DNA from 4 places in the Halomonas sp. TP35 genome. Region 3 is predicted to be linked to each of the others. Evidence: predicted binding sites of a transcription regulator. Region 3 holds the regulator's gene; each other region holds the start of a gene.
The links. Region 3 encodes sigma-54, which starts transcription at its own class of promoters, with help from an activator protein. Its sites were predicted from a motif close to TGGCACNNNNNTTGCTNT; they were not measured.

Region 1: a site for sigma-54 is predicted at 2,834-2,851, ahead of ACT3RU_RS01605 (amino acid ABC transporter substrate-binding protein). Genes of this name have one in related genera too.
Region 2: a site for sigma-54 is predicted at 3,884-3,901, ahead of ACT3RU_RS14605 (nitrate reductase). Genes of this name have one in related genera too.
Region 4: a site for sigma-54 is predicted at 2,033-2,050, ahead of glnL (nitrogen regulation protein NR(II)). Genes of this name have one in related genera too.

Annotation. Positions count from the first base shown of each region.
Region 1 is NZ_JBQSUZ010000001.1:341,039-346,697, forward strand. It holds gene ACT3RU_RS01595 (amino acid ABC transporter permease) at 1-452, opposite strand, end outside; gene ACT3RU_RS01600 (amino acid ABC transporter permease) at 473-1,663, opposite strand; gene ACT3RU_RS01605 (amino acid ABC transporter substrate-binding protein) at 1,752-2,777, opposite strand; gene ACT3RU_RS01610 (amino acid ABC transporter substrate-binding protein) at 3,002-4,012, opposite strand; gene speE (polyamine aminopropyltransferase) at 4,096-4,956, opposite strand; gene hemE (uroporphyrinogen decarboxylase) at 4,956-5,659, opposite strand, start outside.
Region 2 is NZ_JBQSUZ010000014.1:63,350-69,008, forward strand. It holds partial or broken gene ACT3RU_RS14595 (MFS transporter) at 1-64, shown strand, start outside; gene cobA (uroporphyrinogen-III C-methyltransferase) at 29-943, opposite strand; gene ACT3RU_RS14605 (nitrate reductase) at 903-3,641, opposite strand; gene ACT3RU_RS14610 (NAD(P)/FAD-dependent oxidoreductase) at 4,422-5,659, shown strand, end outside.
Region 3 is NZ_JBQSUZ010000002.1:456,745-462,403, forward strand. It holds gene lptA (lipopolysaccharide transport periplasmic protein LptA) at 1-249, shown strand, start outside; gene lptB (LPS export ABC transporter ATP-binding protein) at 259-1,008, shown strand; gene ACT3RU_RS04850 (RNA polymerase factor sigma-54) at 1,132-2,544, shown strand; gene hpf (ribosome hibernation-promoting factor, HPF/YfiA family) at 2,643-2,951, shown strand; gene ACT3RU_RS04860 (PTS sugar transporter subunit IIA) at 2,956-3,426, shown strand; gene rapZ (RNase adapter RapZ) at 3,493-4,425, shown strand; gene ACT3RU_RS04870 (HPr family phosphocarrier protein) at 4,612-4,881, shown strand; gene pmbA (metalloprotease PmbA) at 4,892-5,659, opposite strand, start outside.
Region 4 is NZ_JBQSUZ010000006.1:130,738-136,396, forward strand. It holds gene glnA (glutamate--ammonia ligase) at 421-1,827, shown strand; gene glnL (nitrogen regulation protein NR(II)) at 2,098-3,156, shown strand; gene ntrC (nitrogen regulation protein NR(I)) at 3,153-4,580, shown strand; gene ACT3RU_RS09650 (YqiA/YcfP family alpha/beta fold hydrolase) at 4,598-5,134, opposite strand; gene ACT3RU_RS09655 (entericidin A/B family lipoprotein) at 5,140-5,271, opposite strand.

The DNA of each region.
Region 1 (5,659 bases), on a different contig from region 3:
ACGCGTGGCAGGTCAAAGTAGCCGCCATGAAGAAGCACGTAGGCCGCGATGGGAAAGCCCACCAAGGCAAACACGGCCACCCAGCGCTTGAGCGGTAGGCGCGGAATGGCAAGCCAGGCGATCAGGGTAAAAAAGCCACCAAACACAATATTGGCGCGCCAGATTTCGGTACGCGGGTAAAGCCCGTAGATGAACTGCGTAAAGCGCGCATTAACGAACACCCAACAGGCGCCCTCTCGCGAGCAGTCGTCACGGGTGGTGCCTACCCAGTCGGCGTTGATGAACGCCCACTGAATGGTCGGTACCAAGAGCAGATACAGAACGTACAGCCCCACCAGAGTAAACAGCGTATTGAGTGGGCTGCTGAACAGGTTGGTGCGCAGCCAGGCCACGGGCCCCAGGGTATTGCTGGGGGCAGGCCGTTGGTCAATCATTGTTTGGTTATGAATCATAAAGCTATCCTCACCGGCGCCTAGCGCTCAACCAACGCTACGCGGGCGTTGAACCAGTTCATGAACATGGAAACCAGCAGGCTGATCGTCAGATACACCGCCATGGTCATGGCGATCACCTCAATGGCCTGCCCCGTTTGATTCAGCGTGGTGCCCGCAAATACGGATACCAGGTCGGGGTAGCCGATGGCCGTGGCAAGCGAGGAGTTCTTGATCAGGTTCAGGTACTGGCTGGTGAGTGGTGGGATAATGACCCGCAGTGCCTGTGGAATGACTACCAGGCGCAACACCAGGTTACGCGGCAGGCTCAGCGCTTGGGCGGCTTCAGTCTGGCCGTGGGAAATGGCCTGAATGCCCGAACGAACAATTTCAGCAATGAACGCGGCGGTATAGATGGAGAGCGCCAGCCACAAAGCCAGAAATTCCGGGATCACGGTAAAGCCACCGCGGAAGTTGAAGCCGCGCAGTTCCGGAATATCCCAGGTGATCGGTACGCCGGTGGCGACCGTAATCAGCAGTGGCAGACCCAGAATCAGTACCAGCGATATCCACCCAGCAGGGACTCGTTTACCGGTTGCCTCTTGGCGGCGCTTGTTCCAGACACACAGCGCAATACTGGCGATAATCGCGACGATAAAGGTCGCTGGAATCATCCCAAAGCCTGACTCAAAAAGCGGCTCAGGCAGATACAGACCGCGCACGTTAAGAAAAATAACCTCGCCAAACGAGAGGCTGTCCCTTGCACTGGGTAGCGTGCGCAGCACGGCGAAGTACCAGAAAAAAATCTGTAGCAGTAACGGGATATTGCGGAAAGTTTCGATATAGGCGGTGGCCAGGCGTGCCAGTAGCCAGTTGGGCGACAGGCGTGAAATACCGACAATAAAGCCAATCAGCGTCGCGGCCACCACTCCAAAAGCGCCTACCAGTAGCGTATTGAGCAAGCCCACCAAAAAGGTGCGGCCGTAAGTATCCTGAGAGGAGTAATCAATCAGGCTTTGTACGATACCAAAGCCTGCGGTGTTATTTAAAAAGCCAAAACCGGTGGTGATACCCCGGGCGGATAGGTTGTCCTGAGTATTGCCGACGATATACAGCAAAAATACGACAACGGCTGCCGTTAAAAGCAGCTGAAAAACAAGTGCGCGCTTGGCACGGTCTCGCCAAAACGGTGGCTTGTGGCCAGCGGGGCGAGTGTTTGGTCTTATGGACATGGGTGGCGTCTCCGCTACACGGAAGGTCAATCAAATGGCCCGCCTGCACTCATCTGATAAGCGCGACGGGCCGGGTCAAGCGAGACGCTTAGCGAATCGGCGGTGCGTATTGGAAGCCACCCTGGTTCCATAACGCGTTGGCACCGCGTTCAATCTCAAGCGGTGAGTCCATGCCAACGTTGCGCTCAAAGCTTTCGGAGTAGTTACCGACCTGGCTAATAATGTTGTAAGCCCAGTCAGCGTCAAGCCCCATGCCTTCACCGTAGTTACCGTCCTGGCCAAGCAGGCGGGCGATGTCGGGGTTTTCAGAGTTCACCATTTCGTCCACATTTTCGCTGGTAACGCCGTACTCTTCAGCATTCAGCATGGCAAACAGTGACCATTTCACGATATTGAACCAGGTGTCATCGCCTTGGCGAACCACCGGGCCCAGCGGCTCCTTGGAAATGATATCGGGCAGGATGACGGCGCCATCCGGGTTGTCCAACTGAATGCGCAGCGCCGCCAGCTGAGAAGTGTCCGAGGTTAGAACATCACAGCGGCCAGCCTGGAAGCCGCCCACGGTCTGCTCTGAGGTATCAAACACGATAGGATCAAATTCCATATCGTTGGCCCGGAAGTAATCGGCCACGTTAAGTTCGGTGGTGGTGCCCGTTTGGATACAGATCGCCGCGCCGTCCAGCTCATCAGCGCCGCTGATGCCCAGGTCACGGCTAACCATGAAGCCGATACCGTCGTAGAAGTTGACGCCTGCGAAGTTCAGGCCCAGCGTGGTATCGCGGGTGGTCGTCCAGGTCGTGTTACGAGAAAGCAAATCGACTTCGCCAGACTGCAGCGCAGTGAAACGCTCAACGGCGTTGAGAGAGATGTAGTTGACGGCATCCGCATCACCCAGCACGGCAGCGGCGACCGCACGGCAAACATCGACATCCAGCCCTTGCCAGTTGCCATCACCATCGGGTGCCGAAAAGCCTGGTAAACCGTCGCTGACGCCACACTGCACGGCTCCACGCTCAATGGTTTCTTCAAGTGTTGCTGCGTTAGCGTTAGTGGCGCCTGTCAGTGTGATGGCGCCTGCAGAGGCCAGTAATACCCAGTGTTTCTTATTCAACATGGTAATTCCCTTCCTCGATTAATATTGTTATGCATGCGAAGGCATGACATATAAAGCTAGCAAGGAAGATGCCAACATGGGTACAACGCCAAATTCAGCGCTTTTCAACGCAAAGTGGCCCAGCTTCTACGAAAGTTTAGGTGCAAAAAAATAGAAACGGTTGCCGCCTGCGCTGTTTTGGTGCGACAACCGATGGTTGATGGCAGAGTGCCGACCGGTAAGCCTTAGCGAATGGGCGGGGCGTACTGAATGCCGCCATCGCGCCATAGGGCATTTAAGCCACGGGTAATATTGAAGTTAGAGTCTATGCCCACGTTGCGATCATACATTTCGGCGTAGTTGCCCACCTGCTTGACGATCTGATAAGCCCAGTCGTCATTGAGTCCCATGCCTTCACCAAAATTGCCGTCCTGGCCCAGCAGGCGGGCAATATCTGGATTATCGGAATCCGCGTGTTCATCAATATTGGTGCTTGAGACACCCAGTTCTTCAGCGTTGAGCATGGCAAACAGCGACCATTTTACGATATTGAACCACTGGTCATCGCCTTGGCGTACGGCGGGGCCAAGCGGTTCCTTGGAAATAATCTCTGGCAGCACCACCGCCATGTCGGGGTCGGCAAGCTGCATGCGTTGGGCATACAACTGCGAGGCATCGGAGCTTAGGACGTCGCAGCGCCCGGCTTCAAAACCGGCAATCGACTGTTCGGGAGAATCAAACACCACTGCGTCATAGTGCATGTCGTTAACACGGAAATAGTCTGAAAGGTTCAGCTCGCTGGTCGTGCCTGACTGCGTGCACACCGCCGCGCCGTCAAGGTCTTCAGCACTTTGCACGCCCAGGTCGCTTGCCACCATGAATGCTTGGCCATCGTAATAGCTCACCCCGGTAAAGTGCATACCTTGGGTGGTATCGCGGCTGGAGGTCCAGGTCGTCGTGCGCGAGAGCAGGTCCACTTCGCCGGATTGCAGGGCGGTAAAGCGCTCCACCGAGTCGAGCGGTACGAAATCAACCTTGCTGGCATCGCCCAATGCCGCTGCGGCAATCGCGCGGCAGACATCGGTGTCCAGGCCGCGATACGTATCGTTATCGTCCAGTGAGGAGAAGCCGGGCTGGGCGGCGTTCACCCCGCAGCGTACGCTATCGCGGGATTGAACGGTTTCTAATGTGGTGCCCAAGGCAACCGTCGGGGCCAGGGCGCACGCGCCAATGCTTATCCATTTAAGGGTTTTCATTGTTGGTTCCTTAACGTGGTGACACAAAAAAGGCCGAGCAGTGCCCGGCCTCATCGCTTGCTGGCGTGCTATTCAAATAAACGTCAGCTGAACGCTTTACGCATGAACGGTGGCAGCGCCAGGGCGCCCCGGTGGGCATCTACTGTGTAGTACTGTAGCGGCATTTCGTGGCTAGCGGCAGCCTCTTCGCGGAAGCTTTCCACGTTGGTGCCTTTACCGGCCAGTGTCACGCTCCACCAGCCGGAAGGATAAACCGGCTGTGGGAAGGGCAGCGTGGCGACACTGGCAAAGCCCGCTTCGCGCATGTCATGGCGCAGCTCACGAATAATCGAGCCACTGTGATAAAGCGGTGATTCACTCTGCTGTACCATCACGCCATCGGCTTTCAAAATGCGGTGGCAGCGCTTAAGGAAGTCAGTCTTGAACAACCCTTCGGCGGGGCCGACCGGGTCGGTAGAGTCGATAATCAGCACGTCGATGCTTTCATCGGCAGCGTCATCCACCCACTTGACACCATCAGCGAACAAAAGCTCGGCACGCGGGTCGTCGTTGGCTCCCACCAGTGCCGGGAAGAAGCGCTCTGCGGCCTTGGTGACTTCTTCATCGATATCGATCTGGGTGACTTTTTCAACGCCCGGGTGGCGCAGCACTTCTTTCAGTGTGCCGCAGTCTCCGCCGCCGATAATCACCACACGCTTGGGCGCCGGGTGAGTAAACAGCGCCGGGTGAGCGATCATTTCGTGATACAGGAAGTTGTCACGGTCGGTGAGCATCACGCAGCCGTCCAGCACCATTAGGTTGCCGTAGGTCTCGGTGGCGTACACTTCCAGGTGCTGGTACTCACTCTGCACATCCAACAGCTTTTCAGAGATCTTCAGCGAGAAGGCGCTGCCGTGGCTATCAAACACTTCGGTAAACCACTGGTCGTCGCGTAATTCGCTCATCAATTGGCTCCTGGTTGTGATGGGTTGGATTGGGCCGGAATACCCCGGTGATATTGCGGGCTTAGTTCGTGCAGCGCTTCCATAAAGGCGGTGACGTTATCCGGATTGGTAAACTGGCTAATGCCGTGGCCCAGGTTGAAAACATGCCCCGGGCCATGGCCGTAGCTTTCCAGCACGCGGGCGACTTCGGCACGAATCGCAGACGGGCGAGCAAACAGCACGTTGGGGTCGAGGTTGCCCTGAAGCGCAACTTTATGGCCTACACGAGCGCGGGCGTTGGAAAGCTCGGTCGACCAGTCGATACCGAGTGCATCAGCACCGGCGCAGGCGATATGTTCAAGCCACTGGCCGCCGTTTTTGGTGAACAGAATCACCGGTACGCGGCGCCCGTCGTGCTCGCGGATCAGCCCGGAGACGATCTGCTCCATATAGCGCAGCGAGAACTCCAGGTACGCAGGGGTAGACAGCGCCCCGCCCCAGGTGTCGAAGATCTGCACCGCTTGGGCGCCTGCGCGAATCTGCGCGTTCAGGTAATCGGTCACCGACTGCGCTAGGGTATCCAGCAGTTGGTGCATGGTGTCCGGCGTATCGTAAAGCATGGTTTTCAGGTGGCGGAAGTCTTTGCTGGAGCCGCCCTCCACCATGTAGGTCGCCAGCGTCCAGGGGCTGCCTGAAAAGCCGATCAGCGGCATGCGCCCGTTCA
Region 2 (5,659 bases), on a different contig from region 3:
CGGCCTGTGGATGCGCCTGTTCCCAACGCTACGTCAGGTCGACCGATTCGATGATGCCCGCTGAGGCAAGCGCATTAGCGGGGCTGCTCGCCACCATACTCACCACGCTGCCCACCAGAATCACGCAGGGTGATGGCAGCGGATGATCCGCCAGGCGTTGGGGCATATCGTTAAGGGTACCCACCAATGCCTGCTGTTCAGGCAGGCTGGCATTGGCTACCAGCATGATCGGCCACTCATCGGGCAAGCCGGCCTGACGTAGCCCTGCGCAAATGGCCTCTACCTTGGAAAGCCCCATATAAAACACCAGGGTTTCATCGCGGCGGGCCAGAGTTTTCCAGTCGGGCGCGCCGCCCTCACGGCATAGCTGTGCGGTAATAAAGCGCAGCTGCTGAGAGTGGCCCCGGTCGGTTAGCGGGATCCCCAGGCTTGCGGCGGCGGCAGACGCCGCAGTAATGCCGGGCACGATGTGCGCGGGCACATTGGCATCCGCCAGAGCGGCAAGCTCTTCGCCCATACGCGCAAAGATACCGGGGTCACCGCCTTTCAAGCGCACCACCGATTTTCCGGCGCTTGCCAGCTTGACCATCAAAGCGCCAATTTCCGCTTGAGGCATACTGTGATGGCCGCTAGCCTTGCCGACGTAGTAGCGCTCGGCGGAAAGCGGAACCAGCCCCAACACATCGTCGCCGACCAAACGGTCATACACGATAGCATCGGCCTGCATTAACAGCCGGGCGGCTTTCAGCGTTAACAGCTCCATATCGCCACTGCCCGCGCCCACCAGATACACATGCCCAGCCGTGCATTCTCCGCGCAGCTTAAGCGAAGGAGTGCTTGAGGCGCTGCGCGTAGAGCGCTGGAATGGCGACAGCACACGCTGCGTAAAGCGCATCGTGGCCTCAGGCCACTTCTGTAGTAGACGCTTGCTTAGCACGCGCATGTGAACGCTCCTCTTCAATCAGGGACTTCAATTCAGGCAAACAACTACCGCATTGGGTTCCGCAGGCAAGCCGTGCGCCCAACGCTTCAACGCAGGTATCACCGGCCCGAATGGCATTAACAATCGCCGCCTGGCCCACCTGGTGGCAGCTGCATACCACGGGGCCGGTATCGGCGGCTCCATCGTCACACCCCGCTAACAGCCGGCGCCGGTGCTTATCACTTATGACTGTTTCATTAAAACGCGCTTCAAGCCAGGCAAGCCCAGGCAGTTCGCGCGGCGGGCCGACCATCAGCCACCAGCGCAGTTTACCTTCCACAATAGCCGCAGCGCGCAGGCGGCCATTGCCGCTGTCTTCACACCACAAAGAAGCCCCTTCGGGCAGCCACATAGCGAGTAGCGCCAGCCAGTCATTTACCGGCTTTGAATCTGCCAGCTGCCAGCGCTGGCAGCCCTGCATGGGCACGCGCGCCCAGTAATCGCTTTTACACCACGAGGGCGCTTCCTGCTGGCTATTATCCCCTAATGGGTGAGCAATCAACAGCGTTGCCTCCCAAGCCGTGTTAAGCGGCGCCAACGCCACCGCGCCGTGCTTGGTTTCCGGCTGGCCTGAAACGGAGTCGGTGATGGATTTTAGCAGGGCACCGCTACGCGCCGATTTACTGAACGCATCGCTCCAGTGCATGGGAATAAACACCTCGCCACGCCGCTGGGCATTCGAGATTCGCACTCGCCCTCGGTACTCGCCGCTTGCGGCGGACAATACTGCCAGCTGCTGGTCACCAATGCCATAGTTCGCGGCATCGTTTGGGTGGAGTTCGATAAACGGCTCATAGCGGTGGTTCATCAGCCGGGGGGCGCGCGCCGTCCGCGTCATGGTGTGCCATTGGTCGCGAATACGCCCGGTATTCAGGCGCAGCGGATAGGCGTCACTTAAGCGTTGCTCCGGCAAGCGCGGCGTTATGGCGATGAAATTGGCTCGCCCATTAGGCGTGGCGAATTCACCGTCTTCAAACAGCCGCGCCGTTCCGTGAGGTGCTGAAGACGTCACCGGCCATTGAATTGGCGCCAGCGCGTCGTAGCCCTCGCGCCCAAGCCCCACCAGGCCGGAAATATCGAATAGCCGTTTACTCGTCCCTTCATTCTCGAAAGCGGAAAGGCGCGCGTGCTCATCAAAAATCTCATGGGGATAGGTATAGTCAAACGCCTCATGAAAGCCCAACCGCTTGGCGGCTTCGCACATAATCCACCAATCGTGACGCGCCTGCCCAGGCGCAGGTAGCAAACCACGCTGCCGTGAAATACGCCGCTCGGAATTGGTCACCGTGCCATCTTTTTCAGACCATCCCGTCGCGGGCAGGATAATATCGGCATAGGCCAGCAGATCAGTATGGCTGACGCACTCTGACACAATCACCAGCGGGCACTTTTCAAGCGCACGCCGCATGCGGGCGGCATCCGGCAAGCTGACCGCCGGGTTAGTGGCCATTATCCAAAGCGCCTTTATGTCGCCTCGTTCAACCGCGCCAAAAAGCTCAATCGCCTTATAGCCGGGCGCCTGGGGCAATTCGGGCGTTAACGTTTCAGTTGCCCAAAAGCGGGTGACTCGGTCCAAGGCGCCGGGCGTATGGTAATCCATATGCGCGGCCAGCTGGTTGGCAAGCCCGCCCACTTCGCGTCCGCCCATGGCATTGGGCTGGCCGGTAATCGAGAAAGGCCCCGCCCCCGGCAAGCCGATTTTGCCGCCCGCTAGGTGGCAGTTGATGATCGCATTGCACTTGTCGGTACCGCTGGTGGATTGGTTGACGCCCTGGGAGTAGAGCGTCACGACATGGAGTTGGCTGGCAAACCAGTAGTAAAAGGTCTCCAGCCGCTCTGGGTCGATATCACATATGGCCGCCACGTCATTAATATCATGCTGGCTCGCAGCCAACAGCGCTTCATCAAAACCTTGTGTATGGCGATCCAGATAGAGCTGATCCAGCTTGTTATTCTCAGCCATCCAGGCCAACAGGCCGTTAAACAGCACTGCATCGCTGCCGGGTGCGATGCCTAGGTAAAGGTCGGCAATCTCGCAGCTGTCGGTCACGCGCGGGTCAATGACCACCACCCGCATCAGCGGATTGCGCGTTTTGGCGACCTTCAAGCGCTGATAAAGCACCGGATGGTTCCAAGCCAGATTCGAGCCCACCAGCACCACCAGCTCGGCCTCTTCAATATCTTCATAGTTGCAGGGAACGGCATCCGCGCCCAACGAGCGTTTATACGCCGCCACGGCAGAGGCCATGCAGAGTCGCGAGTTGGTATCCAGGTGCGGCGTGCCTAAAAAGCCTTTAAATAGCTTATTGGCCACATAGTAATCTTCGGTCAATAGCTGGCCTGACAGGTAGGCACCCACTGACTCAGCACCGTAAGTTGCGCGAGTCGTTTGCAACCGCTCTGCCAAGGTGGTTAACGCCACATTCCAGTCAACCGCTTGGCCATCAACCCTGGGGGTAGTGAGCCGGTCATGCAGGCCTAGGGTTTCGTGAAGTGCTGAGCCTTTGACGCATAGCCGACCAAAGTTGGCGGGATGGTCGCGGTCGCCTTCAACGGCGCTGATTGTGCCGCTAGCCACAGTGGCGATTACGCCGCAGCCGACACCGCAATAAGGGCACGTCGTGTTTGCTTTACAAGCCGAGCGTGTGGCCTGGGACATACTGATTTCCTCCCGCTTAAAAAGCAAAAAGCGCCCAAGCGAGCCTCAAAGAAGCCTGCCTGGACGCCGTTGTCTCAGGGACACCTGCACCGGTGCCAAATGTCGCACTGCCGGGATTGGGCACATTTATTAATGGCCTGTCGTCTAATGGCATTAGCGTTGTTATTTGCCCGTCAAACTCGATGGCTGCCTTTTATTGTGCCGATAAACCCGTCTGTGCTTTGTTGCTTGTTGATAAGGTAATAGCAAGGCCTACGCCAACCAACCCATTAAAACAAAAACACCAAATTAAACAGAAGGTTAATAACCAATAAAATATCTTTCGACTTATCTTGTAGGCAGGTTTTTTGCTAACGCTGACTACTCACGGTGCATTCTTACCGCTTAGCGCACCAATAGCGTGCGCAGGCTGAGCGTAAGCGGCTGAAAAGGCGCTGCCTTCAATCTATCTCTTTAAATCAAAGCATTGATAATCAATATAAAAATAAATAATAGCCGAGGCTTGGCTGATAAATTGCCCTGTACTGGTTAGATAAATTCAAGCTTAGCTGGCAGCCAACGGTGGCTGCTCTGTGCGAAACCCAGCTAACGGGTTTGGCCTCAGCTACCGGGCAACGAAGCCCCTGAGTCTGCTTTCCTGGCAATCCACTTGCCCGGGACGCTGACTCAGGGGCTTTTTTATTGGCTTTTCTTCAGCGCTGCGCCACGACAGCATTTATCGCTGCCGAGTATTTGTGGATAGGCATTTGTAGCCAAGCGCTAAACTGTAAGGAGCAACCCATGATCGCTATCTCTCGGTGCTCGTCTGATGATCACTTAGTCGTTATCGGCAACGGCATGGCGAGCCATCGACTGCTTGAGGCCATCGTTAAATTGCCTCATCGACCCCAGCAGATAACGGTGATTGGTGCAGAAGCATCTCCTGCCTATAACCGGATACTGCTATCGCCACTGCTCGCCGATGAAATGCCGCCTAGCGCCCTCGCCCTGCGTGATACGCAGTGGTACGCCAAGCACGGGATCATCCTTCACCTGAATGAATGCGTGCTGGAAATCGACCGCGAAGAGCGGCGTGTTGTCACTACCTGCCGCACGCTGACCTATGACCGCTTGGTGATTGCCACCGGCTCACGCCCAACGCTGCCCGAGGTTCCCGGCATTGGCCTTAACGGCGTGTATGGGTTTCGTACCCTGCAAGATGCCGACACGCTTGCAACGCTTGCCCTACAGGGCGGCGAATGTGTGGTGGTCGGCGGCGGTTTGTTGGGCCTGGAGGCCGCCGAAGGGCTTCGCAAGCGGGGTGCCAGCGTCAGCGTTCTACAGCGCAGCGAGCGGTTAATGAATCGTCAGCTGGATAGCATGGCCGCCGGGCTTCTAGAAACAACGCTTACCCAACGTGGCTTGACCATCTTAACCAATGCACGCATTAGCCATTTTGAAGACGACGGCGCGGGCAACTTAGCCGCTGTCGTACTCGAGGATGGCCAGCGCCTGCCTGCCCAAAGCATCATCGTGGCAACCGGCGTTACACCTAACGCAGAACTTGGCCATCAGGCAGGCCTGGCTACACAGCGCGCCATTATGGTCGATGCCACGCTCACCACCTCAGACCCACGTATTCATGCGTTGGGTGAGTGTTGCCAGTTCGAACAGCACACCTACGGCCTGGTCGAGCCAATCTGGCGCCAGGTAGATGTGTTAGCCAACACGCTGTGTGGCGATGGCAGCGCCCGCTATCGTGAGGCGCCGACTGCAACCAAGCTTAAAATCAGCGGCCTGGCCCTCTACGCGTTTGGCCCCACGGAGGCCGCGCCAGAACACGAAGTACTGCATTACAGCGACCCGGAAAGCGGCGATTACCGCCGTTTGTTACTGCGTAACGGAAGGCTTGAAGGCGCCGTGCTGTATGGCGATACCCATTCCGGCCCCTGGTATTTCGCCCAAGCGCTAGCCAAAACCGATCTGGGCGCCTGCCGCCAGGCGCTGCTGTTCGGTGAAGCCGATGCCAACGCCCTGCT
Region 3 (5,659 bases):
CGCGCCTATCTACGCAATCAACTCGATGATCAGGATGCGCCGATGGAAGGATGGGCGCGCCGCGTGGTTTATCACGTAGCAGAGCGGCGTGTAGAGCTTATTGACCAGGCCGAGCTGACCCAAGCGGGCGATCAGTTTACCGGTGGCCGCCTGGAATACTTCATTGACCGCGAAGTGGTGCAGGCACGCTCCGATGTAAGTGGTAGCGAGCCGCAGCGTATTCGTATGACGCTTCAGCCAGCGCAATAGGAGTCAATCATGTCTATTGCGGAAGCACCGCCCATAAAAACCCTTTACGCCAATCACTTGGCAAAAAGTTATAAACGCCGCCGCGTGGTTAAAGACATTAGCCTGGAGATTGCTCAAGGCAGCGTGGTAGGCCTGCTCGGCCCTAACGGCGCAGGTAAAACCACATCGTTTTATATGATTGTGGGCCTGGTGAAGTCTGATGCGGGTACCGTGCGTATCGACGAGCAAGACTTAACCCGCGTCCCCATGCACGAACGCGCGATGGCCGGCATTGGCTATCTACCCCAGGAAGCGTCTATTTTCCGTAAACTATCGGTTGCGGATAACATTATGGCGATTCTGGAAACCCGCAAAGAGCTGGACAGGGCAGGACGAGAGCAGCGGCTTGAGGCCCTACTTGACGACTTTCATATTACCCACATCCGTGACAGCCTGGGCATGAGCCTTTCCGGCGGCGAGCGGCGACGCGTCGAAATTGCCCGATCCCTGGCCACTGAGCCCGCGTTTATCTTGCTGGATGAGCCATTTGCAGGTGTCGATCCCATCTCGGTTGGTGAAATCAAGAGCATTATTCGTGCTTTAAAACAGCGCCACATTGGCGTGCTAATTACCGACCATAACGTCCGAGAAACACTGGATATTTGCGATATCGCCTATATTGTCGGTGACGGCCATATCATTGCCGGTGGCAGCCCTCAGACTATCCTTGATAACCAAAAAGTGAGGGAGGTTTACCTGGGTGCTGATTTTCGCTTATAAGTTTAATTTCACCGCTAAACAGTGATCTGCAGTAAAAAATTTATCAGTGGCATGCTTATTGCACTTGCACAACAACATGACTCGCACTAGGGTGAAGCTTTCCGATTAACGAGTGGTTCTCAGATGGTCATGAAAGCTTCTCTCCAATTGCGTATCGGTACGCAGCTGACCATGACACCTCAGCTGCAGCAAGCGATTGCACTGCTACAGCTATCGACATTGGATCTACGTCAGGAAATTCAGCAGGCGCTGGATGCCAATCCAATGCTGGAGCAGGAAGATGAGTTCGGCGAGCAGGCGGCCGTCGAAACACCCGACGAGGAGTGGTCAGAAAGTATCCCCGAGGAACTGTCTGTCGATAGCGACTGGTCGGATACTTACCAGGACATGGGCAGCACTGGCAGTAGCGAAGGCCCCGATTTTGAGCGCCAGGCCGCCGGACAAAGCCTGCATGGACATCTCCTTTGGCAACTGGCGATGACCGACTTTACGGCTCGTGAGCAGCTAATCGCCGAAAGCCTGATTGATGCGCTAGATGCCAATGGCTACCTGATGCAGCCGCTCAACGATATCCGCGATGGGCTACGTGCCCAGGATATCGAAGGCCTTAGCCAGCGAGAGATGGAAACCATTCTGATGCGTTTACAGCAGTTCGAGCCAACGGGCGTCTTCGCCCGAGACTTGCGCGAGTGCTTGATGCTTCAGTTAGCAACGCTCCCCGACGACACTCCCCTGCTCGTTCCGGCGCGCCGATTGGTACGCCAGTTTCTTGAAGCTCTCGGCAAAAATGACATGCGCCTATTAAAGCGCCGCCTAAGCCTGGACGATGAGCAGCTAGACGATGTGATCGGTCTGATCCGAAGCCTGGACCCTCGCCCCGGCAGTGCTTACGGCGTCACCGACGATAGCTACATCACACCCGACTTGGTTGTACGTCATGATCATGAAGGCTGGCACCTGGAGCTTAACCCTGAAGCCCTGCCCCGGCTACGTATCCAGCCCGACTACGCCAGCTTAATCAAGCGTGCAGACAAGAGTCAGGATAACCAGTTTTTAAAAGAACACTTACAAGAAGCGCGCTGGTTAATCAAAAGTCTGTCCAGCCGCAACGATACGCTTCTACGCGTAGGACGCGAGATTATCACTCGCCAAATCGGCTTTTTAGAGCACGGCGAAGAAGCGATGAAGCCTTTGATTCTTGCCGATATTGCCGAGGCGGTTGAGATGCACGAATCAACCATTTCTCGGGTCACCACACAAAAATATATCCATACCCCACGGGGCGTATTCGAACTTAAATACTTTTTCTCAAGCCAAATTAGCGGGCAGGATGGCGGAGACAGCCACTCAAGCACCGCGATTCGCGCCCGGCTTAAAAAGTTGATTCAAGATGAGCCTCCCGGCAAACCTCTTTCGGACAGTCGTTTAGTGACATTACTGGAAGATGGCGGCATCACAGTGGCACGCCGTACGGTGGCGAAATATCGTGAGTCGCTGGGCATTCCCTCATCAAGTGAACGTCGTCGTTTGCGTTAGTCGTTACAAGAGAAATGGCAAAACTCGCGACAAGGGCTTTGCAACACCGCAAAAAGGGTTACAATCGAAATTCAGACCGATGGATAAGGAGCACGTCAATGCAAGTAAACATCACGGGTCATCATGTAGAACTGACTGACGCCTTGCGTGACTACGTTAATGAAAAACTTGAACGCGTCGAACGTCATTACGACAACATCACCACGGTACAAGTTACCTTATCTATTGAGAAGGAGCGCCAACATGCCGCGTGCACCCTTCATGCGGCAGGCGCCGATTTACATGCCGACGCCGAAGATGTCGACATGTATGCCGCTATTGACGCCTTAGCAGACAAAATTGATCGTCAACTCGTTAAGCACAAGGAAAAAGCACAAGCTCGCGCCCAAGGCGCTGGCGTGCGTTAATTCAATGACGTTGGAAACCATTCTCCCCCCGGAGCGCGTACTTTACGACGTGCCCGGGGGCAGCAAAAAGCGGGTGCTGGAGTTTTTCAGCACCTTTATCGCTCAAAATACACCCAGCCTGGATAGCCAAGAAGTTTTCAGCCGACTGATCGGCCGGGAACGCCTTGGCAGCACGGGGATCGGTAACGGCGTTGCCATACCCCATGCGCGCAGCCCACATTGCGTTACGCCTATTGCGGGTTTTCTAAAGTTATCAGAACCTATTGATTTTGATGCTATTGATGGCGATCCGGTTGATCTCGTCTTTGTGCTGCTTGTTCCCGAAGAGGCTGACGACACGCATTTGTCGCTTTTGGGTCAAGTGGCCACCATTATGAATGATGCGAGCACACGCCAGGCGTTACGCAAAACCAGCAGCCAACGCGATTTACTTGACCTGCTGATGAGCAAGATTCGCGAACAGGCCGCGCCATAACACCCATAACGACTAACACATTTTCATGCGTTACCCCTTTTATACGTTCAATCAGAGAGAGCCACTATGCAACTGGTGATTATTAGCGGCCGCTCTGGCTCTGGCAAGTCAATCGCTTTGCAAGCGCTGGAAGATATTGGCTATTACGCCATTGATAATCTCCCCGCCATGTTGCTTGGTTCTTTGATTGACGAACTCCGTGACGAGGGTGAGCGCACACATCTAGCGGTCAGTATTGATGCCCGCAACCTGCCAGCGGCGCTTGAGCGCCTTCCCGCACTGCTTGAAGAGCTGCGCGCGCGGCCTATAGATTGTCAGGTTATCTATCTAACCACCGATTCGCGTATTTTACTGGAGCGCTATTCCGCCACACGGCGACGTCATCCGTTAACGCGCAACAGTGATATGACGCTTGAAGAGGCGATAGAGAAAGAGGAAGAGACGCTCAACGAAATACGTGACTTGGCCGACCTGCGGATTGATACTTCACGCTTATCGGTCCATGACCTGCGTCGGCGTATTTCAGACCAGGTAGCCCACCAGCGCAAGGACCAGCTAACACTCACCTTTGAGTCATTCGGCTACAAACGTGGCGTACCCATGGATGCAGATTTAGTCTTTGATGTACGCTGCCTGCCCAACCCTTATTGGGACCCAACGCTGCGCCAATACACAGGACGTGATGCCACGATTATTGCGTTTCTGCGCGGCTACCCGATTGTCGAAGAGATGAGCCATGATATTCAGGCAATGCTTGAGCGCTGGCTGCCTGCTTACCAAAATAGTCAGCGCAGCTATATGACGGTAGCTATTGGCTGTACCGGCGGGCAACACCGCTCTGTGTATATTGCCGAACAGCTGGCGCAAAAGTTGGCACCGCTCATCGGCGAAGTCCAGTTGCGTCACCGAGAATTGGAACTGCAATACACGCTTCGAGGAACCCGGGCAGAGCCACCGACGGCTTCTCCATTTTCCGAGCAGACGCCCAGCCCTACGTAAACGCTTACGCCACAGGGTTTGTACGAAAAGTCGCTGAGCGAAGGCCAGACAAGGCAAAAAATCAGCGAAAAAACGGAGTTTACTTGTGTAAATGAGTATTTTGAGCTGATTTTTAACGCCGTATGGTCAAGCGCAAGCAGTTTTCGTACAAAGCCTAATGACACCACTCGGAAAAAAGGAACCAGGGTGCCAGAGAGAACTTTAACGCTTACCAATCAGCGTGGCCTACATGCCCGCGCCGCCACAAAGCTGGTTAAGTGCAGCCAGCACTACTCCGCCTGCATACAGGTGTATAAACAGCAGCAAATGGCTGATGCAGCCAACATCATGTCGCTATTGATGCTGGCCGCCCCCTGCGGCACCCAACTGCGGATTTGTGCAGAAGGCGAGGATGCCGAACAAGCGCTTGATGCAATCCAAGCGCTGTTCGACGCCCGCTTTGACGAAGATCAGTAGTACGGCTTTTTTAGCTACCGGCGACGGTCATCGCATCCACTAACCAGCTGCCCGTATGAATACTGCCGCGCGTATCGATATCACTTCCGATACCGACAAGACCTGAGAACATACGTTCAAGATTTCCAGCGATGGTAAATTCTTCAACCGGATACTGGATTTCTCCATTCTCGACCCAGAAGCCCGCCGCACCACGGGAGTAATCCCCGGTGACACCGTTCACGCCTTGGCCCATTAGTTCGGTGACCCAAATACCTCGACCCATCGTTTTAAGCAGCGCATCACGCGTCTGCAAGGGTGCATCTAAACGCACGTTGCGGGCACCGCCAGCGTTCCCCGTCGTTTGCATGCCCAAGCGACGGGCACTGTAGGACGAAAGCATATAGCTTGCGATACGCCCCTGTTCGATAAAGCGGTTATTACGCGTTTGCACACCTTCTCCATCAAACGGCGTACTCGCGGTAGCTCCTATTTCCATAGGGCGCTCTTCCAGACTAAACCACTCGGGAAATAACGGCGTGCCCAAACGGTCACACAGGAAAGAGGATTGGCGATACAGCGCGCCACCCGCCAATGCGCCCAATAAATGCCCAACCAGACCACTAGACAGCGAAGGATCAAACAGAATGGGAAAGGTGCCGGTTGGCGGCCGTTTGGCACCTAACCGGCGCAGCGTACGGGCCGCGGCCTCGCGCCCTACTTCACCCGGGTCGCGCAAATGCTGAGGATTACGCGCAGAGGTATAGTCGTAGTCCCGCTGCATACCGCCTTCATCCTG
Region 4 (5,659 bases), on a different contig from region 3:
TAGGTGCGCTTATACTTATATTTGATCTATTTTGGGTCAAAAAAACAGGTCAGCGTGTGTTTAGAAGCCTCGGGAAATATTTATGCGTCATAGAGAGGCATGTAGGCGCATTTTTTATATACTTTAAAACAACAGGTTAGTGATTTCGTAGGACATGTTGGTGCAGGGTTGGCATGTTCTCTGCATTATATTTGTCAGCGGCTAGCCACCGTAGGCAGATGCCTCTCGGCGTGCTACAACAATAGCCGGTTTGAAATGATCGCTAGGCGATGTGTGATTCAATTTCAGGCAAACGTTAAGCGAATAAAAAGGATAGGCCTGTCAGGCACGCACTTTATTAAATGACGGGGTTTGTCTAATAACACTTTTATCGATAGCTTACTGTTACATGCTTTAAGCCACGCCCATATCGGAGGCACAATGTCAGCCAAGACTCTCGCGCTAATTGAAGAACATGATGTTAAGTGGGTGGATCTGCGTTTCACCGATACTCGTGGTAAAGAGCAGCACGTTACCGTGCCTGCCCGCGATGTAGACGAAGAGTTCTTCGAGAATGGCCAAATGTTCGATGGCTCCTCAATCGAGGGCTGGAAAGGCATTAACGAATCCGACATGATCCTGCGCCCGGAAGACGGCACTGCTTTCCTCGACCCCTTCACCGAAGACGCTACTCTGATTTTGCGTTGCGATATCATCGAGCCTGCCACGATGCAGGGCTATGACCGTGACCCGCGTTCTATCGCTAAGCGCGCTGAGGCGTACCTGGAGTCTACCGGCTTGGGCGATACTGCTTTCTTCGGTCCGGAGCCTGAGTTCTTCATTTTTGACGAAGTGCATTGGAAGTCCGACATTCAGGGCTCCATGTACAAGATTTCTTCCGATGAGGGCGCTTGGGCGACCAGTAATCAGGTAGAGGGTGGCAACCTGGGGCACCGTCCGCGCGTTAAAGGCGGTTACTTCCCGGTTCCTCCGGTCGACAGCTTCCACGATATTCGTGGCGCGATGTGTAACACCCTGGAAGCGATTGGTCAGACCGTTGAAGTTCACCACCACGAAGTGGCGAATGCGGGGCAGAACGAGATCGGCGTTAAATTCAATACGCTGGTGAAGAAGGCGGACGAAGTTCAGGAAATGAAGTACGTGATCCACAACGTGGCCCACGCGTACGGCAAAACTGCGACCTTCATGCCCAAGCCGCTGGTTGGTGACAACGGTTCTGGTATGCATATTCACCAGTCGTTCTGGAAAGATGGTCAGAACCAGTTTGCCGGTGATGAGTACGCAGGCCTGTCGGAAATGGCGCTGTATTACATCGGCGGTGTGATCAAGCACGCACGCGCTCTGAACGCCTTCACCAACGCCTCGACCAACTCGTACAAGCGTTTGGTACCGGGGTTTGAAGCGCCGGTTATGCTGGCTTACAGCGCCCGTAACCGTTCCGCCTCTATCCGGATTCCCTATACGGTAAGCCCCAAAGGCAAGCGCGTTGAAACCCGCTTCCCTGACCCGACCGCTAACCCGTACCTGTCGTTTGCTGCTCTGCTAATGGCAGGTATCGACGGCATCAAGAACAAGATTCATCCTGGCGATGCCATGGACAAGAACCTGTACGACCTGCCGCCAGAAGAAGGCAAGTTGGTACCGACCGTTGCCAACAGCCTGGACCAGGCTCTGGAAGCGCTCGACGCTGACCGTGCGTTCCTGACCGAAGGTGGCGTGTTCACCGACGATATGATTGATGCCTATATCGAACTCAAGATGGAAGAAGTGGAGCGTATTCGCATGACCACGCACCCCATCGAATTTGATATGTACTACAGCTGCTAATCGCGTTTTGACGCGATAGCCCTAAAACCCCGCTTCGGCGGGGTTTTTTATTGCACTTAACCAGTGAAAGGGTACGCCTTAACGGTACTCCATGCACTAAAATAGTGCATGTGGTGGATCGCACCATGGCAGGTTGCGCGCTTAACGCTCGTTGAATCAAGGCTTGGCGCCCACAAGGCGTGCATGCTGATGAAAGGGGCCAACCTGGCGTGCTTTTTGCAGTTTCTCTTACGTATTGAACGTTTTTATCAGCGACATTCAGGACACTTCATGTATCAGCGTTTACTAGAACATCTCTCCATGGCAGTACTGCTGCTGGACGGTGAGCTCCGCGTACGCTGGATGAACCCTGCCGCCGAAGCGCTGTTGGCAGTAAGCTTTAGCCGTGTGCAGGGGAGCAGCCTGGATACCCTGCTGGGCGGTGATGAAAGTATCGACCAGGTGTTGGCCAAGGCGCGGGATGCCTTTCATCCCTACACCCAGCGCGAGGCGCGCATTACCCCGGTTAACGGTGAGGCGCTGACGGTGGATTACACCGTGACGCCCCTGTCGGAAGACGAGCTTCTGCTGGAAGTAGAACCTCGTGACCGCTTGATGCAAATTTCCCGCGAGGAAGCGCTCACCACGCGCCAGGAAACCATCAAAGTGCTGGCCCGGGGCTTGGCCCATGAAGTGAAAAATCCGCTGGGCGGCATCCGCGGGGCGGCTCAGCTATTAGAGCGTGACCTGGATAAGCCTGAATTGCGTGAGTTTACCCATATCATCGTGGAGGAGGTTGACCGCTTGCGTGATCTGGTGGATTCGATGCTTGGCCCGAATCGCATTGTTAAGCACGCGCCGGTGAACATCCACAAAGTGCTGGAGCGGGTAAGAACGCTGCTGGTGGCTGAACATCCGAATATCACCATCCGCCGCGATTACGACCCTAGCCTGCCGGACCTTTCCGGGGATGAGGCGCAGATGATCCAGGCCGTGCTTAACGTGGCCAGGAACGCCGTGCAGGCCATGAGCGATGCCGAGACCCCTGTGCCCGAATTGATGCTGCGCACCCGTGCCCGGCGCCAGTTCACCCTGGGTGCTGAGCGCCACCGGTTAGTGAGCGAGGTGGGTGTGATCGATAACGGCCCTGGTATCCCGGAAGGGCTTAAAGAGACGCTCTTCTACCCGATGGTGTCAGGGCGTGCTGAAGGCAGCGGATTGGGGTTGTCCATCGCTCAGTCGATCCTGCATCAGCATCAAGGGTTGATTGAATGTGACTCACGCCCCGGGCACACCGAGTTCCGCTTACTGATTCCATTGGTTATTAATTGCACCGGAGAAGCATCATGATAGAGGCGACACGTAACGAGGTTGCACGGGTGGTCGTTGTGGATGACGATCGCGCTATCCGCTGGGTGCTTGAACGTGCATTGGCACAGCCGGATCTTGATGTAGAGTGCATAGAACGCGCCGATACAGTACTGGAACGACTGCTGAAAACCCCACCGGATGTGCTGGTGACTGACATTCGCATGCCGGGCATTGATGGGCTGGATCTTATGTCGCACATCCGTGAGGCGCACCCGGATTTGCCGGTCATCATCATGACCGCTCATTCGGATCTCGACAGTGCAGTGGCCTCTTATCAAGGCGGTGCGTTTGAGTACCTGCCCAAGCCGTTTGATGTGGATGAAGCGCTGGCGCTTGTGCGCCGGGCGGTGGCTCATGCGCGCGAGCGCCAACGACCGATCAGCGTTCCCGAAGGTTTGAACGCAGAAATCATTGGTGAAGCCCCGGCCATGCAGGAGGTGTTTCGGGCCATTGGGCGGCTCTCTCATTCGCATATTACTGTGCTCATCAATGGCGAGTCGGGCACCGGTAAAGAACGTGTAGCCCAGGCACTCCACCAGCACAGCCCCCGGGCGGGCAAGCCGTTTATTGCCCTGAACATGGCGGCTATCCCGCGTGATCTGATTGAGTCTGAACTGTTTGGCCACGAAAAAGGCGCGTTTACCGGGGCCGCTGCCCAGCGCCAGGGGCGCTTTGAACAGGCCAACGGCGGCACGCTGTTTCTGGATGAGATCGGTGATATGCCGGCTGAAACCCAAACTCGCTTGCTGCGCGTATTGGCCGACGGTGAGTTCTACCGAGTGGGCGGACATACCCCGGTCAAGGTCGACGTGCGGATTATCGCCGCGACACACCAGAACCTTGAGTCGCTGGTGGATGATGGGCGCTTTCGTGAGGACCTTTTTCACCGCCTGAATGTTATCCGCATTCACTTGCCGCGTCTTGCCGAACGCCGTGAGGATATCCCACGACTCACACGGCATTTTCTTGCTGAAGCCGCCAAAGAACTTGCCACCGACATCAAGGTACTCACGGCTGAAACCGAGGAGCACCTGACGCGCCTGTCGTGGCCGGGTAACGTGCGCCAACTGGAAAATATCTGCCGCTGGTTAACGGTAATGGCGTCTGGGCGTGAAATTCTGGTGGAGGACTTACCGCCAGAGCTACGCTCCCCCCAGGCAACTGAAAGCGGTGGCCACGGCGACTGGCGCACCGCCTTTCGGGAATGGGCCGACCGTGCTCTGGCCGAAGGGCATACACATCTGTTGGAAGAGGCCGTACCCGACTTTGAGAAAATTCTGATTGAGACGGCGTTAAAACATACCGGTGGGCGTAAAGGAGAAGCAGCGGAATTGTTAGGCTGGGGGCGCAATACACTAACGCGTAAATTAAAGACGCTGCTACCCGCCCTGGCAGACGAATAATGGTGCCACTGTTCGCGCTAAACGAGCATTGATTGCTTGGTAAGCGTTTGGCACTGCGTTAGAAAACGCTCAAAGTCGCTCAGTATGGTGTCCAGGCTAGCGTGAAGACGATGGTCGTCATCAACCATCCGTAACGAGAGTTGCTGCAACCGGGCGCGTTCAATAACGGGGCCGGGCAGTACGACGTCATCCTGCCAGCCGTGGATGATATGGGTAAGCTGAGCCTGAATTATCGGCGAGGTTTCGGGGTACGCCGGTAAGCCAAGCGCAGGGGCAAGTAAAAAACAACCTAAAAGGGGATGCTGAGCGCTAACCGCAGCGCTCAGCCATCCTCCCAAGCTTGAACCCGCTAGCACACATGCTGCGGGGTTATCATTGCGTTTTGACAGAGTATCCAACAGATGATCCAGCCGCCTGGGGGGCTCTGCCATGCCACGGTAATCCATAACGACCGGCTCACAATCATCGAGCGTTTCGGCGATCCCTTTGAGTGCTTGAATTTTCAAGGCACCGGGCCCGCTTTCCAAGCCGTGTGAAAGATAGACGGTCATCATTATGGTTATTCCGCTGCTCTTTCAATCGCCTGGCCGCCTTCCGAGATATCCTCTCCCGCGCCATGAATCGTATTACAACCGCTGATCGCCAGCAGTGTGGTTAATAGCACTACACCCATCGCCCATGTGCGTTTCATTGAATGATCCCTTCTTGTTGATCAGAAATAGTCGTGAGTAGAAACAGTCTTGCGTAAAACCATTCTTGCATAAAACAGTACGGCTGCCTCAGCAACGCAGTAGCCCATACCAAGTGCGCCTTCGAAGTATCTTGCCTTCTCTTTATATTAGCCAGCAATAACACGTTAGGGTAATAAGTAGTACGTTTTGGCCGAAATAAAGTGAGCAATGGCCAAACGTTCAGCTTCCCCAGTGGCGCTTAGTGTCACGGTTGCCATCTAATGGGCAGGTATTTTTTGTCGCATGTGCCTTTTTTGCACACGGTTAAAGAGGGTTTTAGTTGTTTTTTAGAAAAGTATTTTTGTTTCAAGTCATTGATTTAATTGTTTTTATGTTTTTATGTTGGTG